3 regions of the Streptomyces sp. NPDC048644 genome follow, and region 2 is predicted to be linked to each of the others. Evidence: predicted binding sites of a transcription regulator. Region 2 holds the regulator's gene; each other region holds the start of a gene.
What was found. The regulator HrcA, encoded in region 2, represses chaperone genes, less so after heat shock. The targets are predictions, from matches to a motif close to TTNGCACTCNGNNNNNCNGAGTGCNAA.

Region 1 (5,614 bases), on a different contig from region 2:
GTGCGCCCTTGGAGACCCCGTAGGCGCCGCTCTGGACGAAGGCGCGGTGCGCCTGCTGGGAGGTGATGTGGATGATCCGGCCGTAGCCGCGTTCGGCCATGCCGGGGCCGAACCTGCGGCCCAGCAGGAAGGGCGCTTCCAGGTTCACGGCCATCGTGGTGTCCCAGACCTCGTCGTCCAGCTCGCCCATCGGCGGGCGCAGGTTGACCCCGGCGCAGTTGACGAGAATGTCCGGCTCGCCGAACACGGCAGCCGCCCGGTCCGCCGCTGTCCGCACCCCTTCGCGGGTGCCGAGGTCGGCGCTCACCCAGGCCGCCCGGCAGCCTTCGGCCGCCAACTCGTCGGCAGTGGCGGCGAGTTCCGCTTCCCTGCGCGCCACGATCACGACGTTGGCGCCCGCGCGGGCGAGGGCGCCGGTGATGGCCCGGCCGATGCCGGAGCTGCCGCCGGTCACCACGGCGGTCCTGCCGTCCAGGGCGAACAGGCCGGAGAGGTACGTCTGCGAAGTCATGGCCGCACCTTAGATGCGGCGTTCGCGGAGCGCGCGAGGGGGTCGGGGCAGGTCAGCGCAGCCGCCCGACGACCGCTTCGGCGACCGCCTTCGCGCTGCCGGGGTTCTGCCCCGTGATCAGCAGGCCGTCCTCGACCACGTACGTGGCGAACGGCTTCTCCGCCGTGCTGTAGGACGCCCCGAGCTGCTTGAGCCGGTCCTGGAGGCTGTAGGGAACCACGTCCGCGCGCCGGGCCAGCTCCTCCTCGGGCCACGAGAAGCCGGTGACGTCCTTGCCCCGCACCAGCGGCTCCCCGCCGCTCAGAGTGACGTCGAGCAGGCCGCACGGCCCGTGGCAGACCGCCGAGACGATCCGGCCGGTTTCGTGGAAGCGGGCGATGAGCGATTCCAGCGCCGCGCTCTGGTGGAAGTCGAACATCACGCCGTGCCCGCCGGTGAGGTAGATCGCGTCGAAGTCCTCGACGTCGACGTCCGCGACCGGCACGGTGTCCGTCAGCTTGTCCATGAACTCGCGGTCGGCGTAGCGCTTGTCGGTGCCCAGGTCGGCGAGGACGTCGTGGGCCAGGCTCTCCGGGTCGAGCGGGACGTGGCCGCCCGCGATACTGGCGATCGTCATCGCGAAGCCGGCCTGTTCGGCGACGTCGTAGAAGTGCGTCAGCTCCCCCAGCCACAAGCCGGTACGGTACCCGGCCTTCTCGTACTCGCCCACGCTCGTGACGATGACCAGGATGCGGTTGGTGCCGGCCATGGCGGCCTCCCTCTCCGAGCTGCCGGTAAGCCGCTGAAGGAGCTGCCGATACCCGCGAGCACCCCGCGAAGGCCAGGCGGCACCCGCGGCTCATTCCACCGTAACCGTGATCATTTACGCCGCAACCCGGCTCCCGCGCCGGGGATTTGGGTCCTGGATCCACCCGTACAACGCCCGAAGGCGGCACCCCCCAGAAGGGGTGCCGCCTTCAGTACGTACTCCGGCGCTATGGCCTGCCGATCCTCGGGAGGATCAGAAGTCCATGTCACCGCCGGGCATGCCACCGCCGGCCGGGGCGGCGGACGCCTTCTCCGGCTTGTCGGCGATGACGGCCTCGGTGGTGAGGAACAGCGCGGCGATGGAGGCGGCGTTCTGCAGCGCGGAACGGGTCACCTTCGCCGGGTCGATGATGCCCTCGGCGATCATGTCGACGTACTCGCCGGTCGCGGCGTTCAGACCGTGGCCGACGGCCAGGTTGCGCACCTTCTCCACGACAACGCCGCCCTCAAGGCCGCCGTTGACGGAGATCTGCTTCAGCGGGGCCTCCAGGGCCAGCTTCACCGCGTTGGCGCCGGTGGCCTCGTCACCCTCAAGCTCCAGCTTCTCGAAGACCGAGGAAGCCTGCAGCAGGGCCACGCCACCGCCGGCGACGATGCCCTCCTCGACGGCCGCCTTCGCGTTGCGAACGGCGTCCTCGATGCGGTGCTTGCGCTCCTTGAGCTCGACCTCGGTCGCGGCACCGGCCTTGATGACCGCAACACCGCCGGCGAGCTTCGCCAGGCGCTCCTGCAGCTTCTCGCGGTCGTAGTCGCTGTCCGAGTTCTCGATCTCGGCGCGGATCTGGTTCACGCGGCCCTGGACCTGGTCGCTGTCGCCGGCACCGTCGACGATGGTGGTCTCGTCCTTGGTGATGACGACCTTGCGGGCGCGGCCCAGCAGGTCGAGACCGGCGTTCTCCAGCTTGAGGCCGACCTCCTCGGAGATGACGGTGCCACCGGTGAGGATGGCGATGTCGCCGAGCATGGCCTTGCGGCGGTCACCGAAGCCCGGGGCCTTGACGGCGACGGACTTGAAGGTGCCACGGATCTTGTTGACGACCAGGGTCGACAGGGCCTCGCCCTCGACGTCCTCGGCGATGATCAGCAGCGCCTTGCCGGACTGCATGACCTTCTCCAGGAGCGGCAGCAGGTCCTTGACGTTGCCGATCTTGGAGTTGACGATCAGGATGTACGGGTCGTCGAGCGACGCCTCCATACGCTCCATGTCGGTGGCGAAGTACGCCGAGATGTAGCCCTTGTCGAAGCGCATACCCTCGGTGAGTTCCAGCTCCAGACCGAAGGTCTGGGACTCCTCGACGGTGATGACGCCTTCCTTGCCGACCTTGTCCATGGCCTCGGCGATCAGCTCGCCGATCTGGGTGTCAGCGGCGGAGATGGAGGCGGTCGAAGCGATCTGCTCCTTGGTCTCCACGTCCTTGGCCTGCTCCAGCAGAGCGGCGGAGACGGCCTCGACGGCCTTCTCGATGCCGCGCTTGAGCGCCATCGGGTTGGCGCCGGCGGCGACGTTGCGCAGGCCCTCCTTGACGAGCGCCTGGGCCAGGACGGTCGCGGTCGTCGTGCCGTCACCGGCGACGTCGTCCGTCTTCTTCGCGACCTCCTTGACCAGCTCGGCGCCGATCTTCTCGTACGGGTCCTCCAGCTCGATCTCCTTGGCGATGGACACACCATCGTTGGTGATCGTGGGGGCGCCCCACTTCTTCTCAAGGACGACGTTGCGGCCCTTGGGGCCGAGGGTGACCTTGACGGCGTCGGCGAGCTGGTTCATACCGCGCTCAAGGCCGCGCCGCGCCTCCTCGTCGAACGCGATGATCTTGGCCATGTGAAGTGGTCCTCCCAGGACGAAGGGGGCACCTCCCGCGCCCGAAGGCGTGGAGGCGGATTTCTCCGGACCGCGCTGGCGCCCGCGACGGACGGACCACACACCGGACGGTTCCTTCCCGTCCTGCCTGCGGACCTCGCCGACGGTCCAAAACTGTCACTCTCACCCGGAGAGTGCTAACGCCAATGATTAGCACTCGACCCCCTGGAGTGCAAGCGCCTTCGACGAAGGCTCCTTGAGGGGAGGCGGTCGGGTGACGGGTGGGAGCAAGCGCCTGTGGACCACGTCAGGCTTACGCCCCGCCCCGGAGCACCCCGGGCACGACAGGAGGCCCGCACCCCCGAAGGGATGCGGGCCTCCTTCATGCTGCAGTCGGTCGGCGCCTCAGCCGGCCGCCACCCGGACCATGTCCGCCTGCGGCCCTTTCTGGCCCTGCGAGATCTCGAACTCGACCCGCTGGCCCTCCTCAAGGGTGCGGTAACCGTCCATCTGGATCGCGCTGTAGTGGACGAAAACATCCGCACCACCGTCGACCGCGATGAAGCCGTACCCCTTCTCCGCGTTGAACCACTTGACGGTGCCCTGAGCCATGCCTAACTCCCCTATTACTGGCCCTTGCACAGGACCGCACTCCGCGGACCCGGGTCAGACCTCACCCCGCGAATGGCCCGTGGGGTGTGCGCCGGAACGCGTCGACCGCCGCTGAATGTATCTGCACCGATGCCCAGCGCAACAGGTCAATCGGACGAGAATTCTGACGCCGCCGGAAGGGGCGATATGCCCTGAACTCCCCATATTCCCGGGCAAGTCGGGCCGGGCATAGCGCACTTAAGCCGCAAATGCTGCACACACTTTGCGCACAACTCACCGCGATCTCATGGGCGTCGAACCGCTTGCGGTGGGGGCATGGAAGGGGATCAGCGAAATGGTATCGCGTTTTGCAGGACCCTTTCACAACTCGGAATGGCCCCGTCCGCTTATCCGCGGACGGGGCCATTCCAGTCAATCAAGGGAAAGGATGGCGCGAATTGAACGGCGCACTCCTTCCGAGAGGGGCAGCGCCCCTCGGACGGTCAGCAGCCTCCCGCCACCGCCGGAATGATCGAGATGCCCGCACCGTCCGGCGTAGGCGTCTGAAGGCCCTGCTCGAAGCGCACGTCGTCGTCGTTGACGTACACGTTCACGAAGCGGCGCAGCTTGCCCGCGTCGTCCAGCACACGGGCCGCGATGCCCTGGTGGTTCTTCTCCAGGTCGCCGATCACCTCGGAGAGGGTCGCGCCCTCGGCCGCGACCTCGGCCTGGCCACCGGTGTACGTGCGGAGGATGGTGGGGATGCGGACCTTGACGCTCATGGGTTCTGCCTTCCAACGGCTACGGAATACGACTGCGGGTTCGGGGGCCGCCGGGCGAGCGGCGGCGGGCGGGACGGGTCAGCCGGCCAGACCGGCCGAGCGGAACGCGTCCAGGCTCGGGCGGATGGTGGCCGTGGGGCCCGTGGTCGGGGCGACGGCGTCAAGCGTCTTGAGGCCGTCACCGGTGTTCAGGACGACGGTGGTCAGGGACGGGTCGAGCAGACCCTCATCGATGAGCTTCTTGGTCACGCCGACGGTCACGCCGCCCGCGGTCTCCGCGAAGATCCCTTCCGTCCGGGCCAGCAGCTTGATCGCGTCCACGACCTGCTCGTCGTTCACATCCTCCACCGCACCGCCGGTACGGCGCGCGATGTCCAGGACGTAGGGACCGTCGGCCGGGTTGCCGATCGCCAGCGACTTGGCGATGGTGTCCGGCTTCTGCGGGCGCACCACGTCGTGACCGGCCTTGAACGCCGTCGAGACCGGCGAGCAGCCCTCCGCCTGGGCGCCGAAGATCTTGTAGGGCCGGTCCTCGACGAGGCCGAGGGCGATCAGCTCCTTCAGCCCCTTGTCGATCTTCGTCAGCTGCGATCCGGACGCGATCGGAATGACGATCTGGTCCGGCAGCCGCCACCCCAGCTGCTCGCAGATCTCGTACGCGAGTGTCTTGGAGCCCTCGCCGTAGTACGGACGGAGGTTGACGTTGACGAAGCCCCAGCCCTCGCCGAGCGGGTCGCCGATCAGCTCGCTGCAGAAGCGGTTGACGTCGTCGTAATTACCCTCGATGCCGACCAGGTCGCCGCCGTAGACCGCGGCCATGACGACCTTGCCCGCCTCCAGGTCGTGCGGGATGAAGACGCAGGACTTGAAGCCGGCCCGGCGCGCCGCCGCGCCCACCGCGCCGGCGAGATTGCCGGTCGAGGAGCAGGACAGGGTGGTGAAGCCGAAGGCGCGGGCGGCTTCCACGGCGATGGCGACGACCCGGTCCTTGAAGGAGTGCGTCGGGTTGCCTGAGTCGTCCTTGACGTACAGGCCGCCGGTGACACCCAGCTCACGGGCGAGGTTGTCGGCCTTGACGAGCTTGGTGAAGCCGGGGTTGAGGTTCGGCTTCTCGGCCACGTCCTC
Region 2 (5,614 bases):
GCGCAGCCCCGAGGTGAGCTGGTGGACGGCCGGGTAGGCGGCCGGCGCGTACGGTCCGTGCTCCCGCAGGAAGCGGTTGGCCAGGCCGCGGGCCGGGCGGCCGGTGAACGCCCGGGTCAGCTCGGTGCGGGTGAACAGCGGATTGGTCAGCGCCCGCTTGTGCAGCTCGTGCGCGCCGGACTCCGGGGTGATCAGGAAGGCGGTGCCGAGCTGCACCAGGGTGGCACCCGCGGTCAGCGCGGCGGCGATCTGCGCCCCGCGCATCAGCCCGCCCGCCGCGACGACGGGAATCTGCACGGCCTCGCGGACCTGCGCGATCAGCGAGAGCAGCCCGATACCGGCGCCCGTACCGTCCGCCTGCGGGTCATCGCGGTGGGTGCCCTGGTGGCCGCCGGCCTCAATGCCCTGGACGCAGACCGCGTCCGCGCCCGACCACTGCGCGGCCTGCGCCTCGGCGGGGGTGGTGACGGTGACGATGGTGTACGTGCCGACCGCAGCGAACGCGTCCAGCACGGCGCGCGAGGGGCAGCCGAAGACGAAGGAGACGACCGGCACCGGATCCTCGCGCAGAATCGCCAGCTTGGCCTCGAAGCCGTCGTCGGAGCCGCCGCACGCGTCGACCTCACCGAGCGGCGTCTCGTACCAGGTGGCCTCACCGGCGAGCTGGTCGCGGTAGACGTCGACGGCCGCGGTGTCGGCGAGCGGCGGCTGCGGCATGAAGAGGTTCACGCCGAAGGGCCTGCCGGTCAGCCCGCGCAGCCGTTTGATCTCCTGGTACATGCCGTCGGCGGTTTTGTAGCCGGCGGCGAGGAAACCGAGGCCGCCGGCGTCACTGACGGCGGCGGCCAACTCAGGCCGGGAGACGCCGCCGGCCATCGGGGCCTGCACGATCGGATGGCGGCAGAAATCGGTCAGCGCGGTGGACATGACCACATCGTGCCACGCCCACCGCGCCGCTCCGCACCGGGTCGGGCACACACCGTGCCCCGACCCCACAAGCCGTTGGCCTACCGCCCGTTGGCTGTGCCTGTCCGGGGGCAACCCCCGGCACACGCGCCTACCGCCCGTTGAACGCATCCTTCAACCGCGAGAAGAGTCCTTGCTGTCCGGGTTGGCTGTGCCTGTCCGGGGGACAACCCCCGGACCCCCGGCACACGCGCCTACCGCCCGTTGAACGCATCCTTCAACCGCGAGAAGAGTCCTTGCTGTCCGGGTTGAAACTGGCCCGTGGGGCGCTCTTCACCACGGAGCTTGGCCAGCCGCCGCAGCAGCTCTTCCTGCTCGGCGTCGAGCTTGGAGGGTGTCAGCACCTCGACGTGGACGATCAGGTCACCACGGCCGCCGCCGCGCAGATGCGTCACGCCCCGCTGGTGCAGCGGGATCGACTGGCCGGACTGGGTACCGGGCCGTACGTCGATCTCCTCCATCCCGTCCAGCGTCTCCAGCGGACACTTGGTGCCCAGGGACGCCGCGGTCATCGGGATGGTGACCGTGCAGTGCAGGTCGTCACCGCGCCGCTGGAAGACGGAGTGGGCCAGCTCGTGGATCTCGACGTAGAGGTCGCCGGCCGGGCCGCCGCCGGGACCGACCTCGCCCTCGCCCGCGAGCTGGATCCGGGTGCCGTTGTCGACACCCGCCGGGATCTTCACGGTGAGGGTGCGACGCGAGCGGATCCGCCCGTCGCCCGCACACTCGGGGCACGGCGTCGGCACGACCGTGCCGAAGCCCTGGCACTGCGGGCACGGCCTCGACGTCATGACCTGGCCGAGGAAAGAGCGGGTGACCTGCGAGACCTCACCGCGACCGCGGCACATGTCGCAGGTCTGCGCCGAGGTGCCTGGCGCCGCGCCCTCGCCGGTGCACGTGGTGCACACGATGGCGGTGTCGACCTGGATGTCCTTGGTCGTGCCGAAGGCCGCTTCGTTCAGCTCGATGTCGAGCCGGATCATCGCATCCTGGCCGCGCCGGGTCCGCGAGCGCGGGCCGCGCTGCGAGGAGGCACCGAAGAACGCGTCCATGATGTCGGAGAAGTTGCCGAAGCCCGCGCCGAAGCCGCCGGCCCCGCCACCGCCGCCCGCCTGCGAGAGTGGGTCGCCGCCGAGGTCGTAGACCTGCTTCTTCTGCGGGTCCGACAGCACCTCGTAAGCGGCGTTGATCTCCTTGAACCGCTCCTGGGTCTTCGGATCCGGGTTCACATCCGGGTGCAGCTCACGGGCCAGCCGCCGGAAAGCCTTCTTGATCTGGTCCTGCGAGGCGTCGCGGCTGACACCGAGGACCGTGTAATAGTCCGTGGCCACTTACGACTCCGCCAGGATCTGTCCGACGTAACGTGCCACTGCGCGTACCGCTCCCATCGTTCCGGGGTAGTCCATGCGGGTCGGTCCGACCACGCCGAGTTTGGCGACTGCCTCGTCGCCCGAACCGTAGCCGACCGCGACCACCGATGTGGCCGCCAGCCCTTCGTGGGCATTCTCATGCCCGATACGTACGGTCATGCCCGAGTCTTTGGCCTCCCCGAGCAGCTTGAGCAGCACCACGTGCTCCTCAAGGGCTTCCAGCACCGGCCGGATGGTCAGTGGGAAATCGTGCCCGAAGCGCGTGAGATTGGCGGTCCCGCCGATCACCAGACGCTCCTCGGTCTCCTCCACCAAAGTCTCCAGCAGCACCGAGAGCACCGTCGAGACGGTACCGCGGTCCTCCTGCTCGAAGGAGTCCGGAAGATCCTGCACCAATTGCGGCACATCCGCGAACCGGCGGCCCACCACCCGGCTGTTGAGCCGGGCCCGCAGATCGGCGAGGGACGCCTCGCCGAACGGCGCCTGGCAGTCGATCAGCCGCTGCTCGACCCGCCCGGTGTCCGTGATCAGGACGAGCATCAGCCGCGCGGGCGCCAGCGACAGCAGCTCCACGTGCCGGACCGTCGACCGGGTCAGCGAGGGGTACTGCACGACCGCGACCTGCCGGGTCAGCTGCGCGAGGAGCCGGACCGTGCGGCCCACCACGTCGTCGAGGTCGACCGCGCCGTCCAGGAAATTCTGGATGGCCCGGCGCTCCGGGCTGGACAGCGGCTTGACGCCGGCCAGCTTGTCGACGAACAGGCGGTAGCCCTTGTCGGTGGGGATCCGGCCCGCGCTGGTGTGCGGCTGGGCGATGAATCCCTCGTCCTCCAGGAAAGCCATGTCGTTGCGGACCGTCGCCGGGGAGACGCCCAGCTGATGGCGCTCGGTCAGCGCCTTCGAGCCGACCGGCTCCTCGGTGCCGACGTAGTCCTGGACGATGGCACGCAGCACCTCAAGCCTGCGTTCACTGAGCATGGCGCACACCTCCAGTCCTGCCGTCCGGGCCGCCGCGTCCGCCTGGCACTCACCCGGGTCGAGTGCCAAACACCGCTCCAGTGTACGGCCGGGTAGCACGGCCGGGGCAAGGGCGCCCGCCCGGAACACCGACCGCGGCCCCTGATCCGCCGGGCAACGCTATCGCGATACCGATAGCGTCTCGGCATGCGCACGACTTGGGAAGAGGCCGGGTGGGAACGGCTCGGTGAGCACATCGCCAGACGCCGGATGCCGGGCTGGGACGAGACCGTCGGCGTCATCGCGGGGACCGAAGGCGTCCTGCTCGTGGACACCGGCGCGACCCTGCGCGACGGCGCCGCGCTGCGCCGCTCCGTCCGCGCGGTGCTCGGCCGTGACGTGACACATCTCGCGCTGACCCATCCGCACTTCGACCACGTCCTGGGCGCCGCCGCCTTCGCCGGGGTGCAGGTGTTCGCCGCGGCGGGGATGGACGAGCTGCTGGCGCACGGCGGCGACGCCCTGCGGCTCGACGCGGTGCGGCACGGCGTGGACCCGGACGCGGCGGCGGACGCCGCCGACCTGCTGGTGCGCCCGCACCATCTCGTGCACGGCGAGCTGACCGTGGACCTCGGTGGCCGGCAGGTGCTGCTCGCCAACGTCGGCCCCGGCCACACCGCGCACGACCTGGCGGTACTCGCCGCTGACCGGCCCGGCGCCCCCGAAGTCGTCTTCTGCGGCGACCTGGTCGAGGAGTCCGGCGAACCGTCCGCGGGACCGGACGCGCTGGTGCGGCAGTGGCCCGCCGCCCTGGACCGGCTGCTGGCCCTGGGCGGCGATGACGCGGTGTACGTACCGGGGCACGGCGCTGTCGTGGATGCCCGTTTCGTCCGTGAGCAGCGCAACACGCTCGCCGCCCGTTTCGGCGTGTCCCCCGCCTGACCGGCGCCGTCCCCGTATCTTCCGCACCGCTCGCCGCGATGCCGGTACCTCCGCACCGCCCTCCCGTGCCCACCGGGCGCCCCGCGCCTTCGTCACAGAACAGGTCCCGAGACCCCATGCAGAGCAAGCGCTACAGCTCCGACCTCACCCCGCCCTGGAAGAAGCAGCGCCCCGCCCCCGAGGTGCCGGCCGAACCCGATCTGGTGGTCGAGGAGGTCACCACGGGCTTCTGCGGCGCGGTGATCCGCTGCGAGAAGTCGGCGCAGGGCCCGACGGTCACCCTGGAGGACCGCTTCGGCAAGCACCGCGTCTTCCCGATGGAGCCGCGCGGCTTCCTCCTGGAGGGCAAGGTCGTCACCCTCGTACGCCCCGCGGGCCGTCCCGCGCCGAGCGCTCCGGCCCGTACGGCGTCCGGCTCGGTCGTGGTCCCCGGCGCCCGCGCCCGGGTCGCGCGGGCCGGCCGCATCTACGTGGAGGGCCGGCACGACGCGGAGCTGGTGGAGCGGGTGTGGGGCGACGACCTGCGCATCGAGGGGGTCGTCGTGGAGTACCTGGAGGGCATCGACGACCTCCCGGCGATCGTCCGTTCCTTCTCCCCAGGACCCGACGCCAGGCTCGGCGTCCTCGTCGACCATCTCGTGCCCGGCTCGAAGGAGTCCCGGATCGCGGCGGCGGTGACGGATGCGGACACCCTGGTCGTCGGGCACCCCTACATCGACGTCTGGGAGGCCGTGAAGCCGTCGTCCGTCGGCATCCCCGGCTGGCCGTCCGTGCCGCGCGGCCAGGACTGGAAGACGGGGGTCTGCCGGGCCCTGGGCTGGCCGGAGAACACCGGCGCGGCCTGGCAGCGGATCCTGTCCGGCGTCCACTCCTACCGCGACCTCGAACCCGCGCTCCTCGGGCGGGTGGAGGAGCTGATCGACTTCGTTACGGGCGGCGGTGCGGCCTGACGCCCTTGTACGTGCCAAATTCACTGGTGTCCAGCTCGGCGTCGAGCATGGGCAGCGGAAGGGGCTCACCGAACTTCGTGATCTGCTGTGCCCGATAGTCCGCCTCATCCCCAGCACCGACAGGCTGAGTGAGCAGAACACAATGGGCAACGATGGGGTCGATGATCAAGTACGCAGGCACCGCGCCCGCGGCATAGATCGAGCGCTTGATTCCGTAGTCATGGTCGACGCTGGTCTTGGAAACCACCTCGATGACCGTCGTGATCACCCCACACGGGATCGGCCCCGACTCCGGACGAGCCGCGCGTGCCAGCACCACTAGATCCGGGATGGGCTCACTTGCCTCGAACGGGAGCGTGACGTCCTGTGTCTGGAGCCGCATCCATGCGCGCCTGGGGATCTGGTCCTGAACCGACTCGACGATCTCGT
Region 3 (5,614 bases), on a different contig from region 2:
GCATGGGCGAGCGCCGCCCGGAGCAGACCGTCGGCGGTCGCTTCCCAGTGGGCGCGGGTCCAGCCGGTGTACGGGCTGAGCCCGCGGTCATCGGCGGGTAGCGGGAAGGGCGGCGAAGCCATGGCGACCTCTCTCACGAACGGGGTGGGGGGCGCACGCCGGAGCGCGGGCCGGTGCTTGACTCCTTCCCCGTACGAACGAAGGATCATGCCGTCAAGTGCCCGCGGAGAGGCCCGCGTTCGTGCGGACCGCGCCGCCGGGCCACCGTGAAGGAGCGTCCCTGCCATGTCTCCCACCCCCGGCCACGGCCCGGGTCAGGCGGCCACGCCCGGCACCCGGCCCGCCCTGCTGCTGTCCATGGGCCCCGGCATGGCCGAACGGCTGCTGGCACCCCGTCACCACGCACGGCTGGCGGCACTCGCCCGTACCGATCCCCGGCTCGTCGCGCACGATCTGACCGCACCCGCGCCCGCGGTCGCCGCCGCGCTGGCCACCGCCGAAGTGCTGCTGACCTGCTGGGACGCGCCGCCGCTGACCGGGCGGGTACTGGAGCGCGCGCCCCGGCTGCGGGCTGTCGTGCACGCCGCGGGTTCCGTCAAGGAGCACATCACACCGGCCTGTTGGGAGCGCGGCATCGCGGTCTCGTCGGCGGCCGGGGCCAACGCGCTGCCGGTCGCGGAGTACACCCTCGCCGCGATCCTCCTCGCCAACAAGCGGGTGCTGCACGCGGCGCGGCGCTACCGGAGCCTGCGCACCGCGCACGACTGGCACCGCGAACTGGCCGCCGCGGGCAACTACCACCGCACCGTCGGCGTCATCGGCGCCTCCCGCACAGGCCGCCGGGTCATCGAGCTGCTGCGCCCGTTCGACCTGCGGGTTCTGCTGCACGATCCGTACGTGGACGCGGCGGACGCGGGGCGGCTCGGGGCGCGTGCGGTGCCGCTCGACGAGCTGTGCGCGGCCAGCGGCGTCGTCTCCGTGCACGCGCCCGCGCTGCCCGCCACCCGGCATCTGCTCGGCGCCGCGCAGCTCGCCCTGCTGCCGGACGGCGCGACGCTGGTCAACACCGCGCGCGGCTCCCTCGTCGACGAGGCCGCGCTCGTCACCGAGCTGCGCGGCGGCCGGATCAGCGCGGTCCTGGACGTCACCGAACCCGAACTCCCGCACCCCGCATCGCCGTTGTACGACCTGCCGAACGTGCTGCTGACCCCGCACGTCGCCGGGTCGCTCGGCGGTGAACTGCACCGGCTGGCCGACCACGCGCTGGACGAGCTGGAGCGCTACACCAGGGGCCTGCCGTTCGCCGAACCCGTACGGGCGGCGGATCTCGGCCATTCCGCCTGAGCCGGGGAGATCCGTCAGAAGCACCCGAGGCCCGGCCCCCGCGAAGGGGACCGGGCCTCGGTCAGGCACTACCGGATCGGCGCTGCCGACTAGTGGGAGTGACCGTGGCCGTGGCTGTGACCGGCCTCGGCCTCTTCCTCCGCCGGCTTCTCGACGACCAGGGTCTCGGTCGTGAGCAGCAGCGAAGCGATCGACGCGGCGTTCTCCAGCGCGGAGCGGGTGACCTTCACCGGGTCGATGACGCCGGCCTTGACCAGGTCGCCGTACTCGCCGGTGGCGGCGTTGAAGCCCTGGCCCTTGTCCTGCTCGGCGACCTTCGCGGTGATGACGTAGCCCTCGAGGCCCGCGTTCTCCGCGATCCAGCGCAGCGGCTCGACGACGGCGCGACGGACGACGGCGACACCGGTGGCCTCGTCGCCCTCCTTGCCGAGGGAGTCGTCCAGCACCTTGGCGGCGTGCACCAGGGCGGAGCCACCACCGGAGACGATGCCCTCCTCGACCGCGGCGCGGGTCGCGGAGATGGCGTCCTCCAGACGGTGCTTCTTCTCCTTGAGCTCGACCTCGGTGGCCGCACCCACGCGGATGACGCAGACGCCACCGGCGAGCTTGGCGAGGCGCTCCTGGAGCTTCTCGCGGTCCCAGTCCGAGTCGGTGGACTCGATCTCGGCCTTGATCTGGTTGACGCGGCCCGCGACGTCGTCGGAGTTGCCGCCACCGTCGACGATGGTGGTGTCGTCCTTGGTGACGGTCACGCGACGGGCGGTGCCCAGCACGTCGAGACCGGCCTGGTCGAGCTTGAGGCCGACCTCTTCGGCGATGACGGTGGCACCGGTGAGGGTGGCCATGTCGCCGAGCATCGCCTTGCGGCGGTCGCCGAAGCCGGGGGCCTTGACGGCCACGGCGTTGAAGGTGCCGCGGATCTTGTTGACGACGAGGGTGGAGAGCGCCTCGCCCTCGACGTCCTCGGCGATGATCAGCAGCGGCTTGGACGAGCCGGCCTGGATGACCTTCTCCAGCAGCGGCAGCAGGTCCTGGATCGAGCCGATCTTGCCCTGGTGGATCAGGATGTACGGGTCCTCGAGGACGGCCTCCATACGCTCCTGGTCGGTGACCATGTAGGGCGAGAGGTAACCCTTGTCGAAGGCCATGCCCTCGGTGAAGTCCAGCTCCAGACCGAAGGTGTTGGACTCCTCGACGGTGATGACACCGTCCTTGCCGACCTTGTCCATCGCCTCGGCGATGAGCTCGCCGACCTGCTTGTCCTGGGCGGACAGACCGGCGACGGCCGCGATGTCGGCCTTGTCCTCGATCGGGCTGGCGGTCGCGAGAAGGTCGTCGGACACGGCCTTGACCGCGGCGTCGATGCCCTTCTTCAGCGCGGCGGGGGAGGCGCCGGCGGCGACGTTGCGCAGGCCCTCGCGGACCAGCGCCTGGGCCAGCACGGTGGCGGTGGTGGTGCCGTCACCCGCGATGTCGTTGGTCTTGGTCGCCACCTCCTTCACGAGCTGGGCGCCCAGGTTCTCGTAGGGGTCGTCGACCTCCACCTCACGGGCGATGGTGACGCCGTCGTTGGTGATGGTCGGCGCGCCGAACTTCTTGTCGATGACGACGTTGCGGCCCTTGGGGCCGATCGTCACCTTCACCGTGTCGGCAAGCTTGTTGACGCCGCGCTCGAGGGCGCGACGGGCGTCCTCGTCGAACTTCAGAATCTTCGCCATGAGTTACGTGTCCTTAGTCGTACTCTCAACGAACTGCGCCCCTGCCCCGGTTGTTTAGACACGGGAACCAGGGGCGCAGATCACAGCAATGCTGGGTGACTTACTTCTCGACGATCGCGAGAACGTCGCGAGCCGAGAGGACGAGGTAGTCCTCGTTGTTGTACTTCACCTCGGTGCCGCCGTACTTGCTGTAGAGCACGACGTCGCCGACGGAAACGTCGAGCGGAAGACGGTTGCCGTCCTCGAAGCGGCCCGGACCGACGGCCAGGACGACGCCCTCCTGGGGCTTCTCCTTGGCAGTGTCCGGAATGACCAGGCCAGAGGCCGTGGTCTGCTCGGCGTCGAGCGGCTGGACCACAATGCGGTCCTCGAGCGGCTTGATGGCAACCTTGGTGCTGGCGGTCGTCACGATCCGACCTCCCCCTTCGGAGATCTCACGGGGTTAACTGTCTGAGGTGGCGACCAGGAGGATCCGTCGTCGCGGGTGCCGGACCAGCCCATCGCCGTGTTTAGCACTCCCCTGCGGAGAGTGCCAACGCCGACACTATGACGCAGTTAGCACTCGGTCAAGCGGAGTGCCAGTCGAGCCTTTGCGCGGGTCGCCGCCCACCAGGCGGTTCCGGTGCCGAACCGGACACACCTGGACCGGACACCGCAACCCTGCCCAGGTCCGCCTCGTCTACCTCTTCGACTGCCGAGCCGACAGCCAGGCCCGTCCCGTCCGGGGACTGCGGCTCCGACGAACCATGGCGGAGGAAACAGGTGCGAGAACCCACGAGTGTGCCCCGGGCGACGGGCGGAGAGGAGAACGAAGCCGAGCGCACCATGACCTTCGCCGCGCTCGCCCAGGCACCCGACCGCCGCAGGACGGAGGCCGGGCTGCTCGCGTTCGCCGTGGCGATCACCGTCTTCGGCTATGCGTACGCCGGTCTGTCGATCAAGGGTGAACTGCCCGACGGGCTGGCCGGCTTCGCCGCCGCCATGATCGGTGTCGCCCTGGTGCCACACCTGGTCGTACGGCGCTTCGCGGCCCGCGCCGACCCGCTGATCCTGCCGCTGGCCACCCTGCTGACCGGCCTCGGCCTGGTCCTGCTGCACCGTCTCGACCTCACCTACGAGGCCAGGCCCTCGCTGCACATGCAGCCGGCGGGCAGCGGCCAGTTGGTGTGGACCCTGATAGGGACGGCGGTCTGCGTCGGCATCCTGATAGTGCTGCGCGATCACCGCTTCCTCCAGCGTTACGTCTACCTGACGATGGCCGTCGGACTCGTGCTGCTGATGGCGCCGGCCTTCTTCGGCGCCGACCAGTTCGGCGCCAAGCGCTGGATCCTGCTCGGGCCGCTGTCGCTCCAGCCGGGCGAGTTCGTGAAGCTGATGATCGCGGTGTTCTTCGCGGGCTATCTGACGGTCAACCGCGACGCGCTCGCCCTGACCGGACGCCGGGTGATGGGCGTCCAGCTGCCGCCCGGCAGGCAGCTCGGGCCGATCTTCACGATCTGGGTCGTCAGCCTGCTGGTGCTGGTCTTCGAACGGGACCTGGGCACCTCGCTGATCTTCTTCGGCGTCTTCGTGATCATGCTGTACATGGCCACCCAGCGGACCGGCTGGGTGGTGTGCGGCCTGCTGATGGCCGTGGTCGGCGCCGCCGTCGTCGGCTCGGCGGAACCGCACGTCAAGGGCCGTGTGATGGCCTGGCTGCACCCCATGGACATCTTCCTCCCCGAGGGCAAGCGACCGCCGGGGCTGATCTCCGACCAGTCGGCGCAGGCGCTGTTCAGCTTCGGCAGCGGCGGCATCGGCGGCAGCGGCCTGGGCCAGGGGCACCCGGAGCTGATCGGCTTCGCGGGCAACAGCGACTTCATCCTCACCACCGTCGGCGAGGAACTGGGCCTGGCCGGGGTGATGGTCGTCCTGCTGCTCTACACGCTGCTCGCCCAGCGCGGGATGCGGGTGGGGCTGACCGCCCGCGACCCCTTCGGCAAGCTGCTCGCCGTCGGCCTCTCCGGTGCGCTGCTGCTCCAGGTCTTCGTCGTCTGCGGCGGCGTCACCGGGCTGATCCCGCTCACCGGCAAGGCCCTGCCGTTCCTCGCCAAGGGCGGCTCGTCGCTGGTCGCGAACTGGGTGATGGTGGCGCTGCTGATCCGGATCAGCGACAGCGCGCAGAAGCGCCGCGAACCGGTGGGCGCCTTCGCGCGGGGCTCGCGGCGCCGCGGCAGGGGCCGGCGCGCGGCGGCCCCGCCGGGCGACGGGTGACGGCCTGGGGGGCGGCCCGCGCCGGCCGCCCCCGCGCCTGGCTACATGTAGTCCTCAAGACGCGCCACCGCGTACCCCTGCCGGGTCGCCGTGTTCAGCACCTCGCGGACCAGGTCGGGCATGGTCGCCGACCAGTCCTCGCGGCCCCGGAAGTGGCTCAGGATGATGTCGCCCGGGTGGAGTTTTCGGTCGTCGCCGCTGTAGTCGAAGTGGTCGGGGAACGCCTCCGTGGCCCACAGCGGGAACGCCTGCACGCCACAGGAGGCCGCGGCCTTGAGGGTGTCAAGCGTGAAGTCGCC

Region 1: a site for HrcA is predicted at 3,327-3,353, ahead of groL (chaperonin GroEL). Genes of this name have one in related genera too.
Region 3: a site for HrcA is predicted at 3,618-3,644, ahead of groES (co-chaperone GroES). Genes of this name have one in related genera too.

The regions. Positions count from the first base shown of each region.
Region 1 covers NZ_JBICVO010000018.1:121,438-127,051, reverse strand. The annotation lists gene ACGFNI_RS30895 (SDR family NAD(P)-dependent oxidoreductase) at 1-511, opposite strand, end outside; gene ACGFNI_RS30890 (type 1 glutamine amidotransferase domain-containing protein) at 564-1,259, opposite strand; gene groL (chaperonin GroEL) at 1,512-3,137, opposite strand; gene ACGFNI_RS30880 (cold-shock protein) at 3,522-3,728, opposite strand; gene ACGFNI_RS30875 (MoaD/ThiS family protein) at 4,211-4,489, opposite strand; gene thrC (threonine synthase) at 4,568-5,614, opposite strand, start outside.
Region 2 covers NZ_JBICVO010000001.1:818,788-824,401, forward strand. The annotation lists gene ACGFNI_RS03715 (nitronate monooxygenase) at 1-927, opposite strand, end outside; gene dnaJ (molecular chaperone DnaJ) at 1,161-2,297, opposite strand; gene hrcA (heat-inducible transcriptional repressor HrcA) at 2,298-3,314, opposite strand; gene ACGFNI_RS03730 (MBL fold metallo-hydrolase) at 3,501-4,235, shown strand; gene ACGFNI_RS03735 (DUF3097 domain-containing protein) at 4,352-5,185, shown strand; gene ACGFNI_RS03740 (Uma2 family endonuclease) at 5,163-5,614, opposite strand, start outside.
Region 3 covers NZ_JBICVO010000005.1:346,381-351,994, forward strand. The annotation lists gene ACGFNI_RS13955 (DUF2264 domain-containing protein) at 1-122, opposite strand, end outside; gene ACGFNI_RS13960 (hydroxyacid dehydrogenase) at 286-1,344, shown strand; gene groL (chaperonin GroEL) at 1,434-3,062, opposite strand; gene groES (co-chaperone GroES) at 3,163-3,471, opposite strand; gene ACGFNI_RS13975 (FtsW/RodA/SpoVE family cell cycle protein) at 3,888-5,315, shown strand; gene ACGFNI_RS13980 (polysaccharide deacetylase family protein) at 5,357-5,614, opposite strand, start outside.